DNA from 2 places in the Mycobacterium novum genome. Region 1 is predicted to be linked to the other one. Evidence: riboswitches for the same ligand, from Rfam matches in the RefSeq annotation. Region 1 holds a riboswitch; the other holds the start of a gene.
The links. A riboswitch is a leader RNA that binds a small molecule or an ion and turns the genes downstream of it on or off. The one in region 1 is predicted to bind cobalamin.
Positions count from the first base shown of each region.

Region 2: linked by a shared signal. The riboswitch ahead of metE (5-methyltetrahydropteroyltriglutamate--homocysteine S-methyltransferase) and the one ahead of G6N19_RS14325 (PPE family protein) in region 1 are both predicted to bind cobalamin.

Region 1 covers NZ_AP022562.1:3,093,161-3,100,689, reverse strand. Annotated here, with positions in the region: gene G6N19_RS14345 (ABC transporter substrate-binding protein) at 1-325, shown strand, start outside; gene G6N19_RS14340 (FecCD family ABC transporter permease) at 322-1,374, shown strand; gene G6N19_RS14335 (ATP-binding cassette domain-containing protein) at 1,485-3,239, shown strand; gene G6N19_RS14330 (DUF7676 family protein) at 3,236-3,814, shown strand; gene G6N19_RS14325 (PPE family protein) at 3,923-5,641, opposite strand; cobalamin riboswitch at 5,675-5,858, opposite strand; gene G6N19_RS14320 (PPE domain-containing protein) at 5,851-7,497, opposite strand.
Region 2 covers NZ_AP022562.1:810,668-827,154, forward strand. Annotated here, with positions in the region: gene G6N19_RS03675 (MlaD family protein) at 1-871, shown strand, start outside; gene G6N19_RS03680 (hypothetical protein) at 887-1,453, shown strand; gene G6N19_RS03685 (DUF3298 domain-containing protein) at 1,453-2,148, shown strand; gene G6N19_RS03690 (amidohydrolase family protein) at 2,218-3,504, shown strand; gene G6N19_RS03695 (TetR/AcrR family transcriptional regulator) at 3,623-4,918, shown strand; gene G6N19_RS03700 (mycofactocin-coupled SDR family oxidoreductase) at 4,996-5,874, shown strand; gene G6N19_RS03705 (NAD(P)H-dependent amine dehydrogenase family protein) at 5,877-6,947, opposite strand; gene G6N19_RS03710 (IS110 family RNA-guided transposase) at 7,192-8,400, shown strand; gene G6N19_RS03715 (LLM class flavin-dependent oxidoreductase) at 8,381-9,385, opposite strand; gene G6N19_RS03720 (SDR family oxidoreductase) at 9,499-10,158, shown strand; cobalamin riboswitch at 10,213-10,409, shown strand; gene metE (5-methyltetrahydropteroyltriglutamate--homocysteine S-methyltransferase) at 10,545-12,827, shown strand; gene G6N19_RS03730 (crotonase/enoyl-CoA hydratase family protein) at 12,914-13,792, shown strand; gene G6N19_RS03735 (cation-translocating P-type ATPase) at 14,083-16,487, shown strand, end outside.

The sequences.
Region 1 (7,529 bases):
CGCCGACGACGGCGCCGAGAGCCGGCAGCTGAATTTCGAATCGGTCTACACCCGCGCGGCAGACGCACCGCTGTGGCTGGTCACCGACGACTGGGCAACCGTCGATGATGCGGTGGCACGCGACAGCCGCTACGGCGAACTCGCCGCGGTCCGCACCGGCCAGGTGTGGTCGGCGACCAAGGCGATCGGGCCCGGCGGTGGCAATCTGTACTGGGAACGCGGCACCGCGCGACCGGATCTGCTGCTCGGCGACCTGGTCGCGATCCTGCATCCCGAGCTGGGCTCCGGGCATGATTTCGAGTTCTACCGGCAGGTGCCGCGATGACGGCCGCCGCGGTGCGGCCCGGGCGCGCGACGCTGGTGCTGGCCGGGCTGATCGCCGCGGTACTGGCGCTGACGCTGCTGGGGCTGGCGCTGGGGCCGGTGCGGGTACCGCTGGCCGACACGGTACGGGTGCTGCTCGGCGCCGAAGCATCGGATCCACGCTGGCAGGTGATCGTGGCGAACATGCGGCTGCCGCGGGTGCTCACCGCGCTGGCCGCCGGATCCGCCCTCGGGGTCGCCGGCCTGCAACTACAGACGCTGTTCCGCAACACCCTGGCCGACCCCTACATCCTCGGGGTCAGCTCCGGGGCCAGCCTGGGTGTGGCGCTGGTGGTGCTGGCCGGCGGTGCCGCCGGCGCCGGTTTCCGCACCGCCGGGGGCAGCCGCGCCGGGGAGGTGCTCGCGGCGGCACTCGGCGCGGCGGCGATGTTGACGCTGGTGCTGGTGTTGTCGCGCTGGACCCGCTCGGCGGCGACGCTGCTGCTGATCGGGGTGATGATCGGCGCGGCCAGCACCGCGCTGGTGAGCCTGGCGCTGGTGTACTCCGACCCGCAGCGGGTGCAGCAGTACCTGCTGTGGGGCTTGGGCAGTTTCGCCGCGACCGGCTGGACCGACCTACGGCTGCTGCTGCCGCTGGCGGCCGTCGGGCTGATCACCGCGGCGATGACGATCCGGCCGCTCAACGCCCTGCTGCTCGGTGAGAGTTACGCGGCGACCATGGGCATCAACGTGCACCGCGCCCGCATCGTCACGGTCGCCTCGGCATCACTGCTGGCGGGGGTGACGACCGCGTTCTGCGGGCCGATCGCCTTCCTCGGGCTGGTGGTTCCGCACGTGGCCCGCATCGCCGTGGGCACCTCGGATCACCGGGTGGTGCTGCCGACGGTGATGTTGCTGGGCGCGGTCGCCGCGCTGGCGTGCGGCATCGTCAGCCAGGTCCCGGGCAGCGATCTGGTCATCCCGATCAACGCGGTGACCGCGCTGGTCGGGGCGCCGGTGGTGATCACCGTGCTACTGCGGGCCCGCCGCGGATCGGGGATGCCGTCATGACCCCGGCGGTTCAGCGAGGCTCGACGGAGGAGAGGCGAAGCTGGGACCGCCGCATGTCACCGGCGGTTCAGCGAGGCTCGACGGAGGAGAGGCGAAGCTGGGACCGCCGCATGTCACCGGCGGTTCAGCTGGACGACCTGGCGATCGGCTACCGCAGCCGGCGCCGGTCGACGACGGTGGCCAACGGCTTGAGCGCGCAGGCCCGCCGCGGCGAGCTGACCGTGCTGATCGGGCCCAACGGCGCCGGCAAGTCCACCTTGATCCGCACCCTGGCCGGATTGCAGCCCGCACTCGGTGGCCGCGTGCTGCTGGACGGCGCCGACCTGACCGGCCTGCCCCGCGACGAACTGGCCCGCCGGGTCGCGGTGGTGTTGACCGAGCGGATCGACCCGGGCCTGCTGTCGGCGCGGGCACTGGTCGGCCTCGGCCGTATCCCGCACCTGGGGTTGGGGTCTCGGCTGCGTCCCGCCGACGAGGAGATCGTCGACTGGGCGCTGGCCGCGACCGGTGCCCAGCATCTGGCGTCGCGACCGGCCGTGGAGTTGTCCGACGGTGAATGTCAGCGTGTGCTGACCGCGCGTGCGCTGGCGCAGCAGCCCGGGCTGCTGATCCTCGACGAGCCAACCGCTTTCCTGGACGTGTCGTCGCGGGCCGGGCTGTTCGGGCTGCTGCGCAAACTGGCCCGCGACCAGCAGTTGGCGGTGGTGCTCAGCACCCACGACCTGGAATTGGCGCTGCGGGTGGCCGACCGGGTGTGGCTGCTGGACCCGGCCGGCACCCTGGTCGACACCGTCGGCGAGGAGCTGATGCTGTCCGGGCGCATCGGGGCGATGTTCGACACCGACACACTGCGTTTCGACCCGGGCAGCGGCATGTTCGCGTTCGGCACCGAAGGCGGTGAGCGCCGATCCGCGCGCATCGACGCCGGCGAACCGTTGCGCACCGCGCTGCTGCGGGTGCTGTCGCGGGAGGGCTGGGACAGCGCCGAGCCAGGCGAGAACTGTGAACTTCTCGTCACCGCAACCGATCCCGGCGCGGTCACGCTGCGCTGCGCGACGTCGACCACCCACACCGCGATGCGCGACCTGCCGCAGCGGTTGCGCACGCTGCCCACCGGCCCACACCGCTGCGCACCGGCCGACCGGGTGGTCTCCGCGTTGGCTGAACTGGCGGACGTCAGCCCGTATTTCGCGGTGTCCACCGGGCCGGTCGAAGGCGGCGGCTGGCGCCCGGTGACACAGCTCTATACCGACGAAGATCTGCTCGCTGATGCGGTCGGCACCGTGCGAGACCGGATCGGCGCATCGGATTTTCGGGTGGCCGCCTCGACCTTCTTCCTGGGCTTCGCGGCGCGGCTGTGGTCGATCGGGCTGGGCGCGATCGCCGAGCACGGCCTGTTGTTGGACCTTGACCCCGGTGAGCTCTGGTACTCCGAATCCGGCGGAACGGTGCGGCTGCACCTGGCCAATCCCGTGGCCTGGCAGGGGCCGGACCCGGCGTCTCGGCTCGCCGACATCGTCTTGAGCAGGCACCTGACACCGCTGGCCGCCGCGGTGCGACGGCTCGGTTCGATCTCGGAGAAGCTGCTGTACGGCAATGCCGCCTCCGCCGCGCTGGGCGCCGCCCGTGCGCTGCACCGCCATCACGGTGCACAGCTGGCGGCCGAACCGTGCTGGGAGCTCGCACGAACGGTGTGCGACGACGAACGCCTCACCGACACAATACGTTTCAACGACTCAGGCACCGACTACCGACGCGCCACCTGCTGCCTGTTCTACCGCACGCCCGGCGGCGGGCTGTGCATCGACTGCGCACTCACCCATAAGCCCGAGATTCGCACACCCGATAAGAAGGGATTCACATGACCGAAACCGCCACCGAGATCGTCGCCGATCCCCCGATCGTCGACACCGAAGACCGTGGCCGCGAACAACTGTGGCCGCTGCCCACCGATCAGCAGAGCCTGTTGGATCTGCTGCACCTGTGCTTCGACGAGTACTGGGACGAGATCTGGTTCGGCATCATCATGCAAGGCGCCGCCTGGGAGGTGGCCGCACCGAATGCGCCGCGCAAGATCGCGATGCTCGACGGCTACGCCACCGTCGATTTCGGCCGCTGGCACTTTCACCTGTGCATCGGCAAGCACCGGGCCAGCGGCTCCGAGCTGGGCCGGATCCGCCGCTGCACCCGAGCGGAGCTGTATCGCCGGATCGGCAAGGACGGCAACCCGATGTCGTGGGGAGTGCGCCTGTTCAACGGCCGCGACGAGCAGATGATGACGCTGATGCTGCCCAATCCGTTCCTCACCAACGACCAGCAGATGCGCGAGGAGCCCGAGTGGGGCCAGCTGGAGCTGTGGGACAAGTTGCGCGAGAAGTACCTGGGGCTGGGACCGGACCCGTTGGACCGCAGCGGGGCTCGGATCCGCTGCGGCGGTTAGCAAGGCTCGACGCAGGAGGGCCGAAGCTGGACCGCCGCATCAGGCCCGGCGGTTAGCAAGGCTCGACGCAGGAGAGCCGAAGCTGGACCGCCGCATCAGGCCCAGCGGTTAGGTCTCGTCGGCCGGCCAGGTGTTGGGCATCATCGGGCTGACCGCGCCACCGCCGAATCCGTCGTCGGCCAGCGCGGTCAGCCCGGCCGGGCGGGCGCCCGCCACCCGGTGCAAGCCACCGGCGAAGCCTTGTGCCGCACCGCGATCCGAAGCCGCCACCAGTGCAGGCTCGGGTTCCAGATCCATGTACTCATGGCCGCGGCCTAACATGTCGGCCGTCGACTTGCGCCGCCGCCGCCGGGGCGCGGTCTGCTCGGCCGCCTCGGCTGCTGGGACGTCCACGCTGTCCGGCTTGGGCACCGGCTTCTTGCGGGCACTGGTTCCTGATGCGCGTCGGGCACCCATGTCCAGGCCCCCGACCATGTACATGTAGGCCGGCATGGTGACCGACGGCGGCCCGGCAGGTGTGGGAGGCGGCGCGCCGGGCGGCGGGGTGGGTGCCGCGGCCGGTGCAGGCGCCGGTGCGGGCGTCGGAGCCGGTGCCGGGGCGGGCGCGGGCGCCGGGGCCGGCGGCTGGGCCATCGCCAGCCCGGGTGGCGGGGCGGGTGGCGGCGGCACCGCGGCGGCCGCCGCGAAGTGGTGCGCCAAGCCGCCGATGCCCAGGCCGCCGAGCACCCCGGCCGGGGCCAGCACGCTCGTGGCGGCCAGGGCGGGCAGCAATGCGGGTATCAGTGCCGTCTGGGTGATCAGGTAGTTGAGTGCCTGAATGGTGTTACCGATCGTCGCGCCGACGATCTCGACCATCGCCAGCGGTACCACCAGGCCGAGTCCCTGGGGGTTGAACAGCGCCGTGTACATGATCGCCAGCAGATCGTCGACGATGACGATGGTGGTGAACGCGAAATACGACCCCGGATCCAGGGGCACCGAGAAGATGTACGCCAGGTTTGCCGGGTTGAAATAGCTCAGCGGGTTGCCGGTCCACCCCAGCCACGAGCCGGGCACGCCCCACGGCGGCAACAACGACGATCCGCTCTGCAGGCTCGTGAAGAAATCGGCGAGCGGACCCGAGATGCCGGTGAAGCCGATCTTGTCGAAGAACTCGGTCAACTGCGCATACAGCGGGTACTGACTGCTGTCGGGATACGGCGGGCTGGGGACGAGTCCTTCGAGCCATTTCGCGAAGTCGAGGAACCACTGGGGCGGCTCCGGCGCGGTCGCGTCCGCGCTCCCGGCGGCCTTGAGCACCGGGGGCGCCGGCTCGGTCTGCGGCGATGCCGCCACCGCGGCGGTCGCGGTGGCCTCGTAGGCGGTCATCACGGTGGCAGCCTGCAGCCACATCCGCGCGTAGTCGGCCTCGTTCAGCGCGATCGGAATCGTGTTGACGCCAAAGAAGTTCGTGCCCACCAGCACCGCATGCGTGACATGGTTGGCTACCAGCTCGGCCATCGTCGGCATCGCCGCCAGTGCGCCGCTGTAGGCGGCAGCCGCGGTCTGCTGCTGGGCAGCGGCCGCCGTGGCGTCGGCACCGGCGCGCACCAACCACGCCAGGTAGGGCGCGTTGGCGGCCACGAACGCCTCCGCGGCCGGGCCCTGCCAGGCCCCGGCCTGCACCGCACCCAACAGCGCGGTCAGCTCATCGGCGATCTCGGCGTACTCGACGGCCAAAGCCGTCCACGCCGCCGAAGAGGCCAGCAAGGGACCGGCACCGGGACCGGCGGACAACAACGACGAATGGATCTCAGGAGGCGACGCCATCCAAATAGGCGCGGTCACGTCGACCAGCTCTCTCGGGGTACACCGCCCCGGGTAGCAGGATGCGACGACGTGAGTGTCCTGACTCTCGGATCATCGCTCGCCTCGCCTTCCAACTCCCTGTGGAGCCGTGGCTGTTGAGGGTCGCTCCCCGATCACAGTGGCGGGACCGTGCCGGATTCTCACCGGCTTCCTGCACCGTCGTTGCCTTACCGGCGCATTATCGCACGTTAAGGGGCCAGCTTGCGACGTTCCCGCGTCCAGGTGCCCGGTGTCATCGGTGCCGTCACTTCGCCGAATGCGTCCCCGGCCAGGGCGGTCAGTCCACTGGGGAGCACGTGCTCGGCGCCCGGCGGGTCGGTGTTGTCCGCGCCGGCCACCGCATCCCGGGCATCGTCCAAGTCCATGTACTCATAACCGCGGCCGAGCATGTCGGTCTTCGCCTTGCGGCGCCGCCGGGTCTTGGCCTGCACCTCGGCGGCGGCCGCGGCCGCCGGAACCTCGGCGGCGTCGGGTTCGGGCGCCCTGCGGCGGCGCGCGCTGGTGCCCGCCGCCCGGCGGGCCTGCTGGCCCAGGCCGGCCACCATGTACAGGTAGGACATGCCGTCCACCGGCGACAGCGGCGGCGCGGCTGGCGGCGGCGGTGCAGGCGGTGCACCGGCGGCCGGAGCGGGCGCCGGGGCCGGGGCCGGGGCGGGCGCGGGAGTCGGCGCCGCGGCGGGTGGCGTCGGCGCCACCGTCAGACCGGCGAACGGCGGGACCACCGGAACGACCGGAACCGGCACGGCGTGCAGCGCGGCCAGCCCGGACAGTCCCGCCAGCCCGGCCAGCGGCGCCGCGGCCAGCGGCGCCAACGCGGCGGTCAGCATCGGCAGCATCACCGGGATCAGCACGATCGCCTGCTCCAGCAGCGTCTTGAGCAGGGCGATCACGTCGGTGATGATGGTGCCGATCGCCTCGACCGCGGTGAACAGCAAGGTGGCGGCGATGGTGGCGGGGTTGCCGCTGGCGAACGCCGCGGCCAGGTCGGCGGCGATGAACGCGAAGGTCTGCGACAGATAGGCCGCGAACGACCCGAAGTCCATCGGGTAGCCCAGCGCGAACGCGATGTTGTAGGGGCTGAAGAAGCTGAGCGGGTTGCCCAGCACGGGCAGCCAGGGATCGAAGCCGGCGAACATCGACTGCAGGTAGGGGTTGGCCGCCAGTTCGTTGATCATCGGCTGCAGCACGTTGTTGTAGAAATCGGTGTAGCCGCTGTTCTGCAGCCACTCCATGATGTCGTTCTGCCGATCCGGCGGCAGCTGCGGCTGGCTGGCGGCGCTCGAACTGGCCGATTCGGCTTTGGCTATCTGCGGCGCGGCGACGGCCTGCGGACTCGACGCCACCGCCGCACCGGCGACGGCCTGATAGCTGGCCATCACGGTGGCGGCCTGCAGCCACATCCGGCCGTAATCGGCTTCGTTGAGCGCGATGGGAATGGTGTTGACGCCGAAGAAGTTTGTGGCCACCAGCACCGCGTGCGTGACGTGGTTGGCCGCCAGTTCGGCCATCGTCGGCATCGCCGCCAGCGCGGCGTTGTAGGCCGAGGCCGCGACCTGCTGTTGTGCGGCCATCACCGAACTGTCGGCGGCGGCGTGGATCAGCCAGGCCAGGTACGGGGTGTTGGCCGTCAGGTACGCCTCGGCGGACGGGCCCTGCCACGCCCCGGCCTGCACCGCGCCCAGCAGGGCCGTCAGCTCGTCAGCGATCTCGGCGTACTCGCTGCTCAGCGCGCTCCACGCCGCCGCCGACGCCAGCAGCGGACCGGCGCCGGGCCCGGCCGACAGGAGCGTCGAATGGACTTCGGGGGGAGACGCGATCCAAATCGGCGCGGTCACGTTCGCCAGCTTCCTCGGGGTGCCCGCCCCGA
Region 2 (16,487 bases), 2.2 Mb from region 1:
AGGTCTGACTGACGGCGCCGTGATCGACGAGGACCGCACCGCCATTCCGGTATCGCTGGCGCAGCTGCTTGCCGATGCCAACGGGCTGCTGGCCCAAGTGGATCCTCAGAAGCTGGCCGCCATCACGACCGAACTTCGAGTATCCGACCAGGGGCCGGCCAAACTCGCGGCGCTGCTCGACGGTGGGGCCTTCCTCATCTCGACGCTGGACTCCGTACTGCCCCAAACGGTGAGCGTGCTGCGAACCAGTCGCACCGTCCTGACCACCCTGGCCGACAGCAGTTCGGGGCTGGCGCAATCCTCGCAGAACCTGAGCGGCATCATGGCCGGAGCCCGGTCCATGGACGGCGGATTCCGCACCCTGGTCGACAATGGCAGCCGGCCATTCACCATGCTGGACAAGATCATCGAAGACAACTCCGACACCATGGTCGGCCTGCTGGGCAACCTGGTCTCGACCGCACAGCTGTCGAACGCGCGGCTGCCCGCTCTCAACGAGATCGTCAACTCCTCTCGCGGCGGCTCGGCGGTCGAGGCGCTGAGCAGCGTGGTGCGCGACAACGCGGTCTGGGTGCTCGCAGATCTGTGGCCCCGCTACAGCTGCGACTACGGGCTGCCGGCACTGCCACCGGCCATCCCGAACTATCCCGAGCCCTACCTCTACACCTATTGCCACAACCCCGACCCTTCGGTGCTGGTCCGTGGCGCCCGTAACGCACCGCGCCCGCCCGGCGACGACACCGCGGGCCCGCCGCCGGGCTATGACCCGGTAGCTCAGACCGATCCGGTTCCGCCGGATCCACACACCCTGCTCATGCCATTCGGCGGGGTCCCGATGAATACCCCACTCCCGCCGGACCCACCGAGCTGACGAAAGAGGCCCATCATGGCGACCCGACTGCTGGACGACCCCGCCGAAGCCGACGTGGCCGGCACTGCCTGCGAAAAGGCCGCGCTGTCCTGCGAACCCGAGCGCCAGCCGCGCCGCGTCATGCTTGTCGCTGCCACCGGCATCTCCGTGACAGCATTGGCGGCATTGGCATTTCTGGGCTGGCAATACCAGCAACACCGGGTTGTCGCCGATGCGAGCAGGGCGGCACTGGCGTCAGCTCGCGACTATGCCACGACCCTGACGAGTATCGATGCCGGTCGTGTCGACGACAACTTCGCAAAAGTTGTCGACGGCGCCACCGGCGCCTTCAAGGACATGTACAGCCAGTCCGCGAGCCAGCTGCGCCAGCTGCTCATCGACAACAAGGCGATGAGCAAGGGTGTCGTGGTGGACGCGGCAGTCAAGTCGGCGGCGAAGAACACCGTCGAAGTCCTGCTGTTCGTCGACCAGTCGATCAGTAACGTCGCCAATCCGGCCGGCCGGCTCGATCGCAGCCGGGTCGCCATGACCATGGAACGGATCGACGGGCGATGGCTGGCCAGTCGTGTCGAGCTGAAATAGTGGCCGCCGCAGGCAGAAGTCTGGCGATTCTGGTGCTGCTCGCACTGAGCGGCACCGTGCTGGCCGGTGTCACGCGAGCGGAGCCCATCGGAGCAGTGATCTCGGGATCGAGTCCGGACGGACTGGGAACGTGGTCGGTACACTATCAGCGCCTCAGCACCGACGATGCGACGGCGGGGATCATCAACGATCACATCGATGCCGAAGCGAACCGCGAAGTCACCCAAGCGGTGTGGGACGGTTCGACGAGACGGCCCTGGACATTCGACGCGACCGGGACCATGACCATCCGCGCTACGACGGTGTCCGAGGTATTCGTCGGCTCGTACAACACCGCCGAACCGCACATGCCGATGCACACTGTGGGCAGTGTGGTCTGCGATGCCGGCAACGGCGATATCCTCACGTGGGACAACCTGTTTCGCGACAAGACCGCCGGGCTCATCCGCCTCGGCGAGCAGGTGGAAGCGCAGGTGTCCACGGTGGCTTCGCCGACACAACTTCGCGACTGGCGTCGCGCCGGCCAGTTCGCCCCCGTCGATGTCAACTTCAAGCACTGGACCCCTACCGATCAGGGCATCGAGTTTCACTTCCCGCCGCCCCAATTCGGCCCCGGCGTCAAGATCGTGACCGTCCCGTGGTCAGCGATCGACGATCAGATCGTGCCCCAGTATCTTTCGATCACCGGAGGTTGACCAAATATCTGTTCCGCCCGTACAGTCGGAGGCGCTACGCCGAATGCGCTCAAGCACAAGGAGCCTGCAATGAATATGGCCGACTTCGTGCTCGTCTCCGTCGACGATCACCTCGTCGAACCGCCCGACATGTTCGACAGCCACATCCCCGCCAAGTACAAAGACGATGTGCCCAAGTTGATCCAGCGATCCGACGGCACCGACGCCTGGGTCTTCGAGGGACAAGAAGCCACCAACGTCGGCCTCAATGCGGTCGCCGGCCGCCCACCGGATGAGTACGGAGCCGAACCCACCAAATTGAGCGAGATCCGCGAGGGCTGCTACAACATCCACGAGCGGATCCGGGATATGAACGCCAACGGTGTTGCCGCCGCGATGAACTTCCCGTCCTATCCGCAGTTCTGCGGCCAGTACTTCGCGCGTGCCACCGACAAGGACCTGGGTCTTGCGGTGCTGCGGGCCTACAACGACTGGCACATCGACGAGTGGTGCGGCGCCTATCCGGGCCGGATGATCCCGCTGGCGCTGCCGCCGATCTGGGATCCGGATCTGATGGCCGACGAGGTACGGCGGGTCGCGAAGAAGGGCTGCCACGCGGTCACCTTCTCCGAGAACCCCACCAAGCTCGACTACCCGTCACTGCACGACCCGCATTGGGATCCGTTCTGGCAGGCCTGCAGTGACGAGAACACCGTCGTCTGCCTGCATATCGGGTCATCGTCGTCGGTGGTGATCACGTCCATCGACGCACCCGTCGACACGATGATCACCCTGCAGCCGATGAGCATCGTCAACGCGGCGGCGGACCTGGTCTGGTCGCCGACACTGCGCAAGTTCCCGGATCTGAGGTTCGCGCTCTCCGAGGGCGGCATCGGCTGGATCCCCTACTTCCTCGAGCGGGTCGATCGCGTCTACAAGATGCACCGGGCCTGGACCCACCAGAACTTCGGCGACCGGTTACCCAGCGAGGTGTTCCTGGAGCGGGTCGTGACGTGCTTCATCGACGACGGCTTCGGCATCGAGAACCGGCACAAGCTCAACCTCGACATGATCACCTGGGAGTGCGACTACCCGCACTCGGACTCGACGTGGCCGCTGGCGCCCGAGTCGCTCGCCGGCTATCTGGACGGGGTACCCGACGACGAGGTCGACAAGATCACCCATGAGAACGCACTGCGGCTCTTCTCCTTTGACATGTTCGCCAAACTGCCCCGGGAGCAGCTGACGGTCGGTGCACTACGGGTGCAGTCCGCTGACGTGGACCTGGGCCACCGCTCCTCGGAGCGGTTGAAGAAGACCGGCACCGACACCGTGACCGTCCTCGACCTGGCCGCCAAACTGCCGACCGGAACCTGACCGGCGACCGGCCCTGACTGTCCGGGACGACAGCTACCGTCTGGTAGCGTTCAACCAAATGTTCGGTCTTTAGGTGCTCGGGTGAGGCCCGGCTGATCACGGGAGCAGTGGAGGTGCGGTGGGGCGCCAGAAGCCAGCCGGAACGGCAACTTCCGCCAACCTCACCGATTCCTACGAGGACGGGACACGGCGCACCGAGATCCTCCAGACCGCCGCCGACTTGATCGCCTCCTCGGGGTTGCGGACCTCGCTGCAGGAGATCGCCGACGCCGCCGGCATCCTGCCGGGCAGCCTCTACCACCACTTCGACTCCAAGGAAGCCATCCTGGTCGAGTTGGTGCGCCGCTACCATGCCGACCTGGAGCGCATCGGCCAGACCGCCAGCGAGAGGTTGGACGCGCCCGGGCACCAGCCGGCCGCGGAGGTGATCGTCGAGCTGGGTTCGGAGATTGCCCGGTGTGCGGTAGCGCACCGGGCCGCCCTGCAGATGTCGTTCTACGAGGCGCCGAGCGCGAATCCGGAGCTGGTTCAACTGCTTCGAGAACCGCCGACCAGCGTTCAGCGGGCCATGCTGCAAGCCTTGCGGGCCGGCCGGTGGAGCGGCTACATCCGGGGAGATCTCGACCTGGCGACGCTGGCCGACCGGATGTGCCAGTCGATGATGCACGTGGGGCTCGACGTCATCCGCAACAAGGCCGCCGCCGACCGAACGGCTTCAGTGCTCTGCCGAATCATGCTGCAGGGCCTGGCTAGTCGGCCGCCCTCCGAGAAGCAGTTGGACCGCTCCCCCGCATTCGCGGCGGCGCAAGCGGCGATCGGGACCTGGGCCGAGGAGGATGCCCACGACGACAAGGCTGCGCATATCCGCGCGGTGGCCCGAACCGAGTTCGGGCGTAAGGGCTATGAGGTCACCACCGTCCGGGATATCGCATCCGCGGCGGGGATGGGCACCGGAACCGTCTACCGGCTGATCGGCTCAAAGGACGAACTCCTGGCCTCGATCATGGCGTCATTCGGCGCCAAGGCCGGTGGCGGATTCGCCGCCGTGTTGCGGGCCGAGGCGACACCCACCGAGAAGCTCGATGCCCTGAGCTGGATCAACATCAACGCGCTGGAGCAGTTTCCGGACGAGTGGAAGATCCAGCTGGCCTGGATGCGGCACTCCCCGCCCGATACCCCCAATCCGGGTCTGGCATTCACCATGCGGATGCGTCAGCTCAAATCGCTGCTGTCCGAGGGGACTCGGTCCGGCGATGTGCACATCGAAGCCCCCTCCATGGAGATGCTGTCGCGATGTGTCATGGATCTGCTGTGGATGCCGGAGAACATCGTGCGATCCCAGGGCACGCGTGCCGCATTGACCCTGGCCCGCGACACCCTGATCCGCGGGGCGGCCGAACGCGGATCTGGCTGACGGCGACGACGCGTCGCTACCAAAATTTTGTTCCGAAACCTATTGATTAAGCCGGATCGGTCACATAGGTTCGGTCCATGTCCGGAAAGCTCAGCGGCAAGGTCGCATTCATCACCGGCGCGGCGCGCGGCCAGGGTCGAGCCCACGCGCTGGCGATGGCCAGGGAAGGCGCCGACATCGTCGCCATCGACATCTGTCGCCAGATCGAGTCGAACCCCTACCCGCTGGCGACCCCCGACGACCTCGCCGAGACCGAACGAGCGGTCAAGGAACTGGGCCGCCGCGTCGTCGCGCGGATCGCCGATGTTCGCGAGCGCCACGAGTTGCGTGACGCGCTCGATGCCGGCCTGGCGGATCTGGGCAGGATAGACATCGTCGTCGCCAACGCCGGCATCCTGCCGATGGCGATGGGCAAGCCGGACCCGATGCAGTTCGTCGACGCCTCCGATGTCGATCTGGTCGGTGTGATGAACACGGTCGCGGTCGCCATTCCGCACCTGCCCGACGGCGCATCGATCATCGTCACCGGCTCGACCGCCGGGATGATCCGGGGCACCACCGACAACCCGAACATGGGTCCCGGCGGCGCCGGATACGGGTGGAGCAAGCGCATCGTCATGGAGTACGTCGACGAGATGTCGTTGCACCTGGCGCCCAGGATGATCCGGGTCAACGCCATCCACCCGACCAACTGCAACACCCACCTGCTGCAGAACGACGGGATGTATTCGATGTTCCGCCCGGATCTGACCTCTCAGGGTAAGAAGGCCACCCGCGAGGACGCCGAACCACTGTTCACCCTCTTCCAGGCGATGCCGATCCCCTACGTGGAGCCCGAGGACATGGCCAACCTCGGGGTCTTCCTGGCCAGCGACGACGCCCGCTACATCACCGGCCAACACATCCGCGTCGACGCCGGCTCGCTGCTCAAGTGGCCCAACGGGCCGGGCGGCTGACCTCAGATCGCGTGGCGCGGCAACGTGATCGGTAGATCCAGCGAGCTCAGCAGTCCCGGCGCGGCGTCGACCACATAGGGTGCCGCGTTGACGACGCGCATCGCGGTCGCGGCCATCGCACCGCGACCTGCGCCGTGACCTTCCGCATCGCCCAGCGTCATCGCGCAGTGGATGTCGGGCTCGCCGGCGATGTCCACCCGGTAGGTCGCGTCGCAGTCCGACGTCGTCCAGTCCGGCGCCACGTCACGGGCCATCCGGATGACGTGCTCGACCACGATGGCTTCCCGGCCGTCGATGACCCCGGCGGCGCGGGTGCACACCGCACCGCACGTGCCGGCCGCGATGGTTCCGAACGCAACCTCGATGTCGCGGTGGGTGACTCGCCGATCCAGCGAGCCGCGAATCTCCTGCACACTGGCTCCCAGGCCCTGCGCCATCAGCTGAATCGGTGCGCCCCAGGCCATCTCGATGAAGCCCGGGGTGCTCAGCATCGGCTCGAAGTCCAGCGGCCGGCCGAACCCCATCCCGTCCATCATCACCTCGGCCACCGGGTAGTGGTCGTTGAGCGCGATCTCGGTCACCGTCACCGACCGGATCGTCTTGGACTGGGTGGCCAGCAGCAGCGCCAGCTGATCGGAGCCGAACCCGGGAAACACGCCGGAGACATAGAACGACGCGCCACCGGCCTCGGCTGCCGCCCGGAGCTGGTCGCGCCACTGCGGGTGGAAGTAGCTCGGCGGGTAGACCAGGCTCGTCGAGGACGTCGAGACGACGTTGATGCCTGCGGCCAGCAGCCGCAGATAGTCGGGGACCGCACCGGCGTCGCGTTCCGGCCCGCTCGCCGCGTACACGACGCAGTCCGGCCGCAGCCCGATCAGCGCGTCGGCGTCGTCGGTCGCGGTGATCCCGAGCGGGGTCCCGCCGGCGAGCTCACCGGCATCACGCCCCACCTTGTCCGGCGAATGCACCCAGACCCCCACCAGTTCCATGTCCGGCCGGGACCGGATCGCCTCGATCGCGATGGAGCCGACGCCACCGGTCGACCAGACCGCCATGCGGGTTGTGGGACTCATGGCTTCCTTAAGTTCGTAGTTGCAGTTACTTCGTGTTGTTACGTTGTGCTGTGACCCGGGTGGGTCGGGTGAGGCTGCATGGCGCTAGCCGGCCTTGGTGGTGCGGCTTGAAGGGACTGGCCGCCCGACCTGCTTGGACTTCTCTGGCCGCTGATTGAGATCTGCGATGTGATCGCTTGTTTAAGGAAATGCTGGCGGGGTTGTCCGTGGGGATCGTGTTGGCAGACAAGCGAAAAGAGGTGCGATGGCAGCGAGCCAGGTGTGGGCTGGAGTGGATGTCGGTAAGGAACATCACTGGGTGTGCGTGGTCGATGACAACGGCGCGGTGATGCTCTCGCGCCGACTGGTCAACGATGAGCAACCGATCCGTGAACTCGTAGCCGAGATTGAGCAACTGGCTGACGAGGTGTCGTGGACGGTCGACTTGACCACCGTGTATGCCGCTCTGTTGTTGACGGTGCTGGCCGACGCCGGTAAACCGGTCCGGTATCTGGCCGGCCGTGCGGTATGGCAGGCCTCGGCGGTGTACCGCGGTGGCGAGGGCAAAACCGACGCCAAAGATGCCCGGGTGATCGCCGACCAGTCGCGCATGCGGGGTACCGATCTGCCTGTGCTGCATCCCGATGATGTCTTGATCACCGAGCTGCAGATGCTGACCGCCCATCGCGCGGACCTGGTCGCTGACCGTACCCGCACGATCAACCGGCTGCGCCAACAACTCATCGCGGTCTGCCCAGCGTTGGAACGGGCCGCGCAGCTGACCCAGGACCGCGGCTGGGTGGTACTGCTGACGCGGTATCAGCGACCGAAAGCCATTCGCCAAAGTGGTGTTTCGCGTCTGACGAAGATGCTCGGCGATGCCGGTGTGCGCAACGCGGCCACGATCGCCGCCGCGGCGGTGGCGGCCGCCAAATCCCAGACGGTGCGCCTGCCCGGCGAAGATGTCGCTGCCGGACTCGTTGCCGAGTTGGCCGGGGAGGTGGTTGCCCTCGATGACCGCATCAAATCCACCGATGCCGACATCGAGGACCGATTTCGCCGCCATCCCGCCGCCGCAGTGATCACCAGCATGCCCGGCATGGGTTTCCGTCTCGGTGCGGAACTCCTCGCCGCCGTCGGCGATCCCGCCCTGATCGGCTCTGCCGACCAACTCGCCGCTTGGGCCGGGCTGGCGCCGGTATCCAAAGATTCCGGAAAGCGCACCGGACGACTGCACACCCCCAAGCGCTACAGCCGACGACTGCGCCGCGTCATGTACATGTCCGCACTCACCGCCATCCGCTGCGACCCCGGTTCCAAGGCCTACTACCAGCGCAAACGAGACGAAGGAAAACGGCCGATCCCCGCCACCATCTGCCTGGCGCGGCGCCGCACCAACGTCCTCTACGCACTCATCCGTGACAACCGCACCTGGCAACCCGATTCACCCCCGATCACCAAATCGGCGGCTTGACTTCTTCATTGAGAGTCCCTTCGTTTCCTCGCGCCACCGCCGCGGCGGCGTGTTCCAGATACGGCCAGGCGAGCGCGGGGGGCAGCCCGCCGCACAACGGCAACAGCGGCAGGCTGCGACCGGCCCGCAGCTGCGCGACTGCGTCATCCGCGGTGACGATGCGGTAGGGGCCCGATGTCTCCCGCAGTTCCGCCACGCTGGTGGCCCGCGAGATGCTGGCGATCGTCGCATCGCCGTGCCGGTAGGCGGCAGCGGTCATGGCATCGTGCAGCAGGTACGGACCCAGCTCATCCCAGGCCCGGTCCACGTCGTCGGTGACGAACACTGTCGTCGGCGCGTCCGCGTCGGGGAACTGGCACGCCCCGGGTTCGCGCCCGTGGGCGCGGCACTGTTCCTCGTAAAAATCTTTCAGGCCAGGAGGATTCGCCTGGGCGAGGAGTCCCAGCCCGTGACGGGCGGCTCGCCGCGCCGCTGCCCGGCTGGCGCCGGCGACCATGATGTGCGGTGCGCGGAGGCACGCCGGTGTCACGTGGATACGGCGGCCCTGGTGCTGCACCGGCTCGCCACGCAACAGCTGTAGCAGTAATGCCAGCTTCTCGTCGGCGACCCGGCCGCGCGCACGGCTGTCGATGCCGAAGTGCTGATATTCCTCGGCGCGGTGACCGATCCCGAACGCGTAGGCGACGCGGCCGTTGCTGATGATGTCGAGCACGCTGATGTCCTCGGCCAGCCGGACCGGATCCCAGAACGGGAGGATCACCGCCGCGAGCATGATCGTCAACGTCTCGGTCCGGGCGGCGATCGCCGCGGCCAGCAGCGGCGGCGACGGCAGGTGGCCATCCTCGGTGCCATGGTGCTCGGACAGCACCGCGGCGATCGCACCGCGGGTCTCGGCCCAGGCACACATCTCGACGGCCGCGGCGTAGAGCTCGTTGCGCGGCGCGCCGGATGCGGGTGCCCGCATGTCGAAGCGAAGGGTGAACATCTCGCAGCAGCACTCCTTCGGGATCCGCCCGACTATAACCTAATATTTGTTCCTCGGCGGTGTGGTGGTCGCATCCCACACACCCATGACGGCCAACAGGTACGGTCGGAGGCATGGCACGCGTCGTGATCTTCGGCGGCCACGGCAAGGTCGCCCTGCTGCTCAGCCCGATCCTGTCCGAACGCGGCGATCAGGTGACATCGGTGTTCCGCAACCCCGACCACAGCGAGGAAGTGGCAGTGACCGGCGCGGTTCCCGTGGTCGCAGACATCGAACAACTCGACACCGACGCCCTGGCGAAACTGGTGACGGGCCACGACGCGGTGGTGTTCTCCGCCGGCGCCGGCGGCGGCAACCCCGCCCGGACCTACGCGGTGGACCGCGACGGCGCGATCCGGGTGATCGACGCCGCCGGGCAGGCCGGGGTGCGCCGATTCGTGATGGTGTCCTATTTCGGCGCCGGCCCCGGGCACGGCGTGGCCGAGGACGATGGGTTCTTCCCGTACGCGCAAGCCAAGGCCGCCGCCGATGCTCACCTGCGAGCAAGCGACCTGGACTGGACGGTGCTCGGCCCGAGTCGGCTCACCCTCGAACCGGCCACCGGTCGCATCCAGACAGCCGCGGCAGCCGACAACGCAGCCAAGGGAACGGTGTCGCGAGCCAACGTCGCACAGGTGATCGCGGCCTGCCTGATCGAGCCGTCGACGAGACGCCGCACCATCGAGTTCAACGATGGCGAGACCCCCATCCTGGAGGCCCTGCAAGCCGGTTGACCAGGTAGTCTTGGCCACGCAACTGGTTTGCCGGTACCGCCGCAAGGTGGTGTCGACATCGAGCACAACGTGGGTTTTCCGCGGTGTGCGAGAGGGAACCCGGTGAGAATCCGGGACTGTCCCGCAGCGGTATGCAGGAACGACCGCCGTCAACAGCACTGGTCACAGCACGCGACTGGGAAGCGACGGCCACTAGGAGCACCGTCGGTGCGCGCCTGCGAGTCCGAAGACCTGCCTGTTGTGCCGGGTGCGCCGCGCCCGGCGGATCACCGCCTCGCGGAATGGGCGTCTGGTTTTTGAGGGTTATAGTGCATTAAATGTGCACGGGACCGGATTGGCTGGACGACCGCCGGCGGTGACCCACCCTCCGATTGAAGGATCAGATCGTGACCGCTCAACCTTTTACCTCCACCATTCTCGGCTCACCGCGGATCGGTCCGCGCCGCGAGCTCAAGCGCGCCACCGAGAGCTACTGGGCCGGCCGGATCGGACAGGATGAACTGCGGAACGTCGCAGCCGGCCTGCGCCGTGACGGCTGGGCGCAGCTGGCCGAAGCCGGCCTGGACTCGATACCGGTGAATACCTTCTCCTACTACGACCAGATGCTCGACACCGCGGTGCTGCTCGGCGCGCTGCCGGCTCGGGTCGCCGGGGTGGCCGACGAGCTGGACCGCTACTTCGCCGCGGCCCGGGGCAATGCCGAGATCGCCCCGCTGGAGATGACGAAGTGGTTCGACACCAACTATCACTACATCGTCCCGGAGATCGGCCCGGACACCACGTTCGCACTCAACCCGACCAAGGTGCTCGCCGAGCTGGCCGAGGCCAAGGAGCAGGGCTTCGGCGGCAACGTGGCCCGGCCGGTGATCATCGGACCCGTCACGTTCCTGCTGCTGAGCAAGGCCGTCGACGGAGCACCGGCGCCGATCTTCCGCCTCGACGAGCTGACCGACGTCTACGCCGAACTGTTGGGCAAGCTGGCCGACGCCGGGGCCGAGTGGGTGCAGATCGACGAACCGGTGCTGGTGACCGACGTCGCCGCCGACGCCCCCGCCCTGGCCGAGCAGGTCTACGCCCGGCTGGGTGGCCTGGGTAAGCGGCCGGCGATCTTCGTCGCGACCTACTTCGGTGACCCGGGCGCGGCCCTGTCGGCGCTCGCGCGCACCCCCGTCGAGGCGATCGGTGTCGATCTGGTCTACGGCCCGAACACCAAAATCGCGTCGGTGCCGGAGTTGGCCTCCAAGGCGCTGGTCGCCGGTGTGGTCGACGGCCGCAACATCTGGCGCACCGACCTGCAGGCCGCGCTGGCCAAGCTGGCGTCGCTGCTGGGTAGTGCCGGGGCGGTCGCTGTGTCAACATCCTGTTCGACGCTGCACGTGCCCTACACGCTCGACGGTGAGACCGGGCTCGACGATGCGCTGCGCAGCTGGCTGGCGTTCGGCGCGGAGAAGGTGGGCGAGGTGGCCACCCTGGCGCGCGCGCTGCGTGAGGGCCGCGACGCCATTGACGACGAGATCGCCGCGTCCAACGCCGCCGTCGCCTCCCGCAAGTCCGATCCGCGGCTGAACAACGCCGACGTCCGCGGCCGGATCGCGACGGTCGCCGGCGCGCACCGCGGCAGCGCCGAGGCGCGCCGCGCCGCGCAGGCCGAACGGCTGCACCTGCCGCCGCTGCCCACCACCACCATCGGGTCGTTCCCGCAGACCGTCGACATCCGCAAGGCCCGGGCCGCGCTGGCCGCCGGCGAGATCGACCAAGCGGAGTACACCCGCCGGATGAAGGCCGAGATCGCCGCCGTGATCAAGCTGCAGGAGGACCTCGGCTTGGACGTGCTGGTGCACGGTGAGCCGGAGCGCAATGACATGGTGCAGTACTTCGCCGAACAGTTGGAGGGGTTCTTCGCCACCGCCAACGGCTGGGTGCAGTCCTACGGCAGCCGGTGCGTGCGTCCGCCCGTGCTGTTCGGTGACGTCTCCCGGCCGCACCCGATGACCACTGAGTGGGCCACCTATGCCCAGTCGCTGACCGACAAGCCGGTCAAGGGCATGCTCACCGGTCCGGTGACCATCCTGGCGTGGTCGTTCGTCCGCGACGACCAGCCGCTGGCCGACACCGCCAACCAGGTGGCGCTGGCGATTCGCGACGAGACGGTGGACCTGGAGTCCGCCGGCATCGCGGTGATCCAGGTCGACGAGCCGGCGCTGCGGGAGCTGCTGCCGCTGCGCAAGGCCGACCAGGAGGCCTACCTGACGTGGGCGGTCGGCGCGTTCCGGCTGTCGACGTCGGGGGTGTCGGATGCGACCCAGATCCACACCCACCTGTGCTACTCGGAGTTCGGCGAGGTGATCGGGGCCATCGCCGACCTGGATGCCGACGTCACCTCGATCGAGGCGGCCCGCTCGCACATGGAGGTGCTCGACGACCTCAATGCGATCGGGTTCTCCAACGGGGTGGGGCCGGGCGTCTACGACATCCACTCCCCGCGGGTGCCGTCCAGCGATGAGATGGCCACCTCATTGCGGGAAGCGCTTGACGCCGTTCCGGCGCAGCGCCTGTGGGTGAACCCGGACTGCGGCCTCAAGACCCGCAAGACCGACGAGGTGACCGCCTCGCTGGCCAACATGGTCAAGGCGGCCGAGACGGCCCGAGCGGCCGGCGCCGGCGTCTAGCCGCGCGAGCAGTCGCGAACGCCCCCATTTTGGCGTCGAAATGGGGGCTTTCGCGTCTGCTGGGCGGGGGGAACTAGCCTCAGGGCATGGACTTCACCACGATCCGCCACGAGGTCACCGACGGCATCCTCACCGTCTACCTGGACCGCCCGGACCACCTCAACGCGTTCACCGTCGAGATGGCCGACGAGCTGGAGCGCACCTTCGTCGAAGTCAACGACGACGACGCGGTCCGCGCGGTGATCGTCACCGGGTCGGGACGCGCGTTCTGCGCGGGGATGGACCTGTCGGGTTCCGGCAACGTGTTCGGCCTCGACGAGACCAAGTCCCCGACGCTGGCCGACATGGCCGACCTCAACGACCCGGAGCTGGCCCGGGTACGCGACACCGGCGGGCAGGTCACGCTGGCGATCTATAACTGCCGCAAGCCGGTGATCGCCGCGGTCAACGGGCCCGCGGTCGGGATCGGCGCCACCATGATGCTGGCGATGGACGCGCGACTGTTCTCCACCAAAGCGCGGTTCGGTCTGGTGTTCGGCAAGCTGGGCATCACCCCGGAGGCATGTTCGACGTGGTTCCTGCCCCGGATCGTCGGGATGCCAACGGCATTGGATCTGCTGTATCGGGCCGACATCCTCGATGCCGACGCGGCACGGGCATGCGGGATCGCCCGCTCGCTGCACGAACCGGACGCATTGCTCAGCGACGCCCGCGCGTTGGCCGACTCGTGGACCAGGGGCCGCTCCCCGGTGTCGTTCGCGTTGATACGGCAGATGCTCTACCGCAACTCCGCGCAGCCGGACCCGTATGCGGCCCACCGGGTGGACTCGCTGGCGATGTTCTACACCAGCATCGGCGACGGCGCCGACGGAGTGCGCGCCTTCCTGGAGAAGCGCGACCCGCAGTTCACCTCTCGGGCCTCGGCGATGCCGCAGTTCTACGATGAGTGGGTGCGCGAGCGGTAACCGGTGCCGCCGGCCGGCTGAAATCGACTGAGTTCACCCATATTTCAAGTGGGGTCTCGACTGCGTTCAGCCGCAGGCCGCTAAGCGTGGCTAGCTTCGGTGGCGAAGGGGAGTAGTTCCTAACCGCCGCCAGGCGGATGTGAATGGTCGTCAGTACGGCGGGCCACCCCGCCCGGTCATTCAGCGGGCCTATCACTTTCCGTGAGCGAGACCTTCGGACGATGAACCGTGTCGACCGAGAGTTTCGCCGGGTTCCATGGGCACCTTCGGTCGCCGAACGAAGGAGACCGATGCCCCCCTCGATAGCCGCTCTCATCGATGACACCGAACCGGAACTGGATTCGTTGTACGACGCGCTTGCCGCGGTCGAGAGCCATCCGCCCGACGACGAGCACGACGCGGTAGCCGAGGGTGACCGACCTCGCTCCGCGCCCGCTCCCGGCGACGGCTTGTTGGCCGTCAGCACCGCCGCGATGGCCGGTGTCGCCGCCGTCGGCCTGGGCATCTCGCTGGCCGGCCGCGTGCTGCGGTTCCCCCGGCTGCCGGCCAGTGTCCAAGGCGCCGTGGTCGCCCTGGACCATCAGCCGCGGCTGCGCCGACTGCTCGAGGAACGAATCGGCAAGCGTGCGACCGACACTGCGTTGGGGTTGGCATCCACCACCGCCAATGCGCTCGCCCTGGCACCGTCGATGCTGGCAGTGGACCTGGCGATCAACACTCTCAAAGCCGCCGAAACCCGCGCCGTGGCACGGGCGTGGTCGCGACGCGAACCGGCGTTGGCCGACATGGCCGCGCAGCCGGCCGTCGCGCCGCAGGCGCGCACGGTACCGCCGCCGGCCGGGCCCGTCGAACGACACCTGGAGCGCGGCACCTGGATTCAGGCGTTCGGTGCCGCGGTGGTCGGCGCCGTCAGCCGCGATCCGAACCTGGCCGGCACCGCAGCGTTGGTGGCCGTGCCGAAGGCCGCCCGCGCCACCCTGGAATCGTTCGCGGCGACGTTGGGCCGGGGCCTGGCCGACAAGAACGAGGCGCTGCAGCTGCGCCCGGACGGCTTGCGCCGACTGGACCGGGTCGATGTGGTGATCCTCGACCCGCGGGTGCTGCGCAGCGACGAACTGCGCCTGGTACGGCTTCGCGGGGCCGGCGAGAAGGATCTGGCCGCCTGGGAGCGCGCCCAGGCGATGTTGACAAACGACGCCCTGCGGGCCGGATGGCACGCGGTGCCCGACGGGCGCCGCCGCAATGGGCGGCCCCGCACCGAAGCTTTTTTCGCGCTGGCGCATCATCCACTGGCAGCCGCGACGCTCGCGGAGACCCAGCGGGCCGAGGTGCAGGTCGTGTCCATCGATGACCCCGACGGTTTGGGCGAACTGCGGCCGGCGTTCGACGAAATCGCTCCGCTGACCGGAAGTTCGATCGACGACGCACTGCTCGACACACTGGTCCGCTACCAGGAGGACGGCCACACCGTCGCGGTGATCTCCTCGACTGCCACCCAGGCGCTTTCGTCCGCCGATCTCGGGGTGGCCATCGTGGCCGAGGGTGACGGCCGGCCGCAGCCACTGGTCGCGGACCTGATCGTCGACGATCTGGCCGGCGTGTGGCGGGTACTGCATGCGCTGCCCGCGGCCAAGGCGGCCAGCCGCCGGGGTGTCCAGCTGTCCATCGGCGCTTCGGCGATGGGCGCGCTGCTGCTGATACCGACTGTTCGGGGCCGAGGCCCCGGACCGGTCGTCTTGGGCGCGGCGTCGGGGGTGTTCTCCGGTTACCGGATGGCGCGCCAGGTGGTCAATACACCCGTGCCACGACCGGTCCCCGTCGATGACTTCCACGCCATGTCAGTCGAACAGGTTCGGGCCGTGTTGGCCTTATCGACGGAAACGTCGGCCGCACCGCACGCTGCGGACAGCACGCAGCGCCACATGGTTTGGCAGTTCATCGACGCGGTGCGTGACGAGTTGTCCGACCCGCTGACCCCGGTACTGGGGTTGGGCGCCACGGCCACCGCGATACTGGGCTCGCCGCTGGATGCCCTGCTGGTCGGCTCGGTGCTGGCCAGCAACGCCGTGCTGGCCGCCGGACAGCGGCTCAGTGCCGAACTGCGGCTGAATCGGCTGCTCGCCGACCAGATCCCGCCCGCGTGGAAGGTCACGATCCGGCCCGACGGCAGCCGCGAGCGGATTCAGGTGCTCCCCGATCAGTTGCAGCGTGGTGACCTGATCGAGGTGGGGGCCGACGACGTGGTGCCCGCCGATGCCCGCGTGGTCGAGCACGAGAAGCTGGAAGTCGACGAAGCGTCGCTGACCGGTGAGTCGCTGCCGGTGACCAAGCAGACCGACGCCACCCCCGGCGCGGAGTTGGCCGAACGGCGCTGCATGCTCTTCGCCGGCACCACCGTCGCGGCCGGGCGGGGCCTCGCGCTGGTGACCGCCGTGGGTCCTGACACCGAGGTGCGCCGGGCAGCCGACATGGTCGCCAGTCGCCATGGCGAGATCGGGCTGGGCCATCAGCTCGGCCAGATCACCGACCGGATATGGCCGCTGAGCTTGATGACCGGCGGCTTGGTCAGCCTGCTCGGGGTGCTGCGCGCCACCAGGCTGCAAGAGGCGGTGGCCCAGGGTGTCTCGGTCGCCGTCGCAGCCGTCCCCGAAGGCATGCCGGTGGTGGCGACGCTGGCCCAGCATGCCTCGGCGCA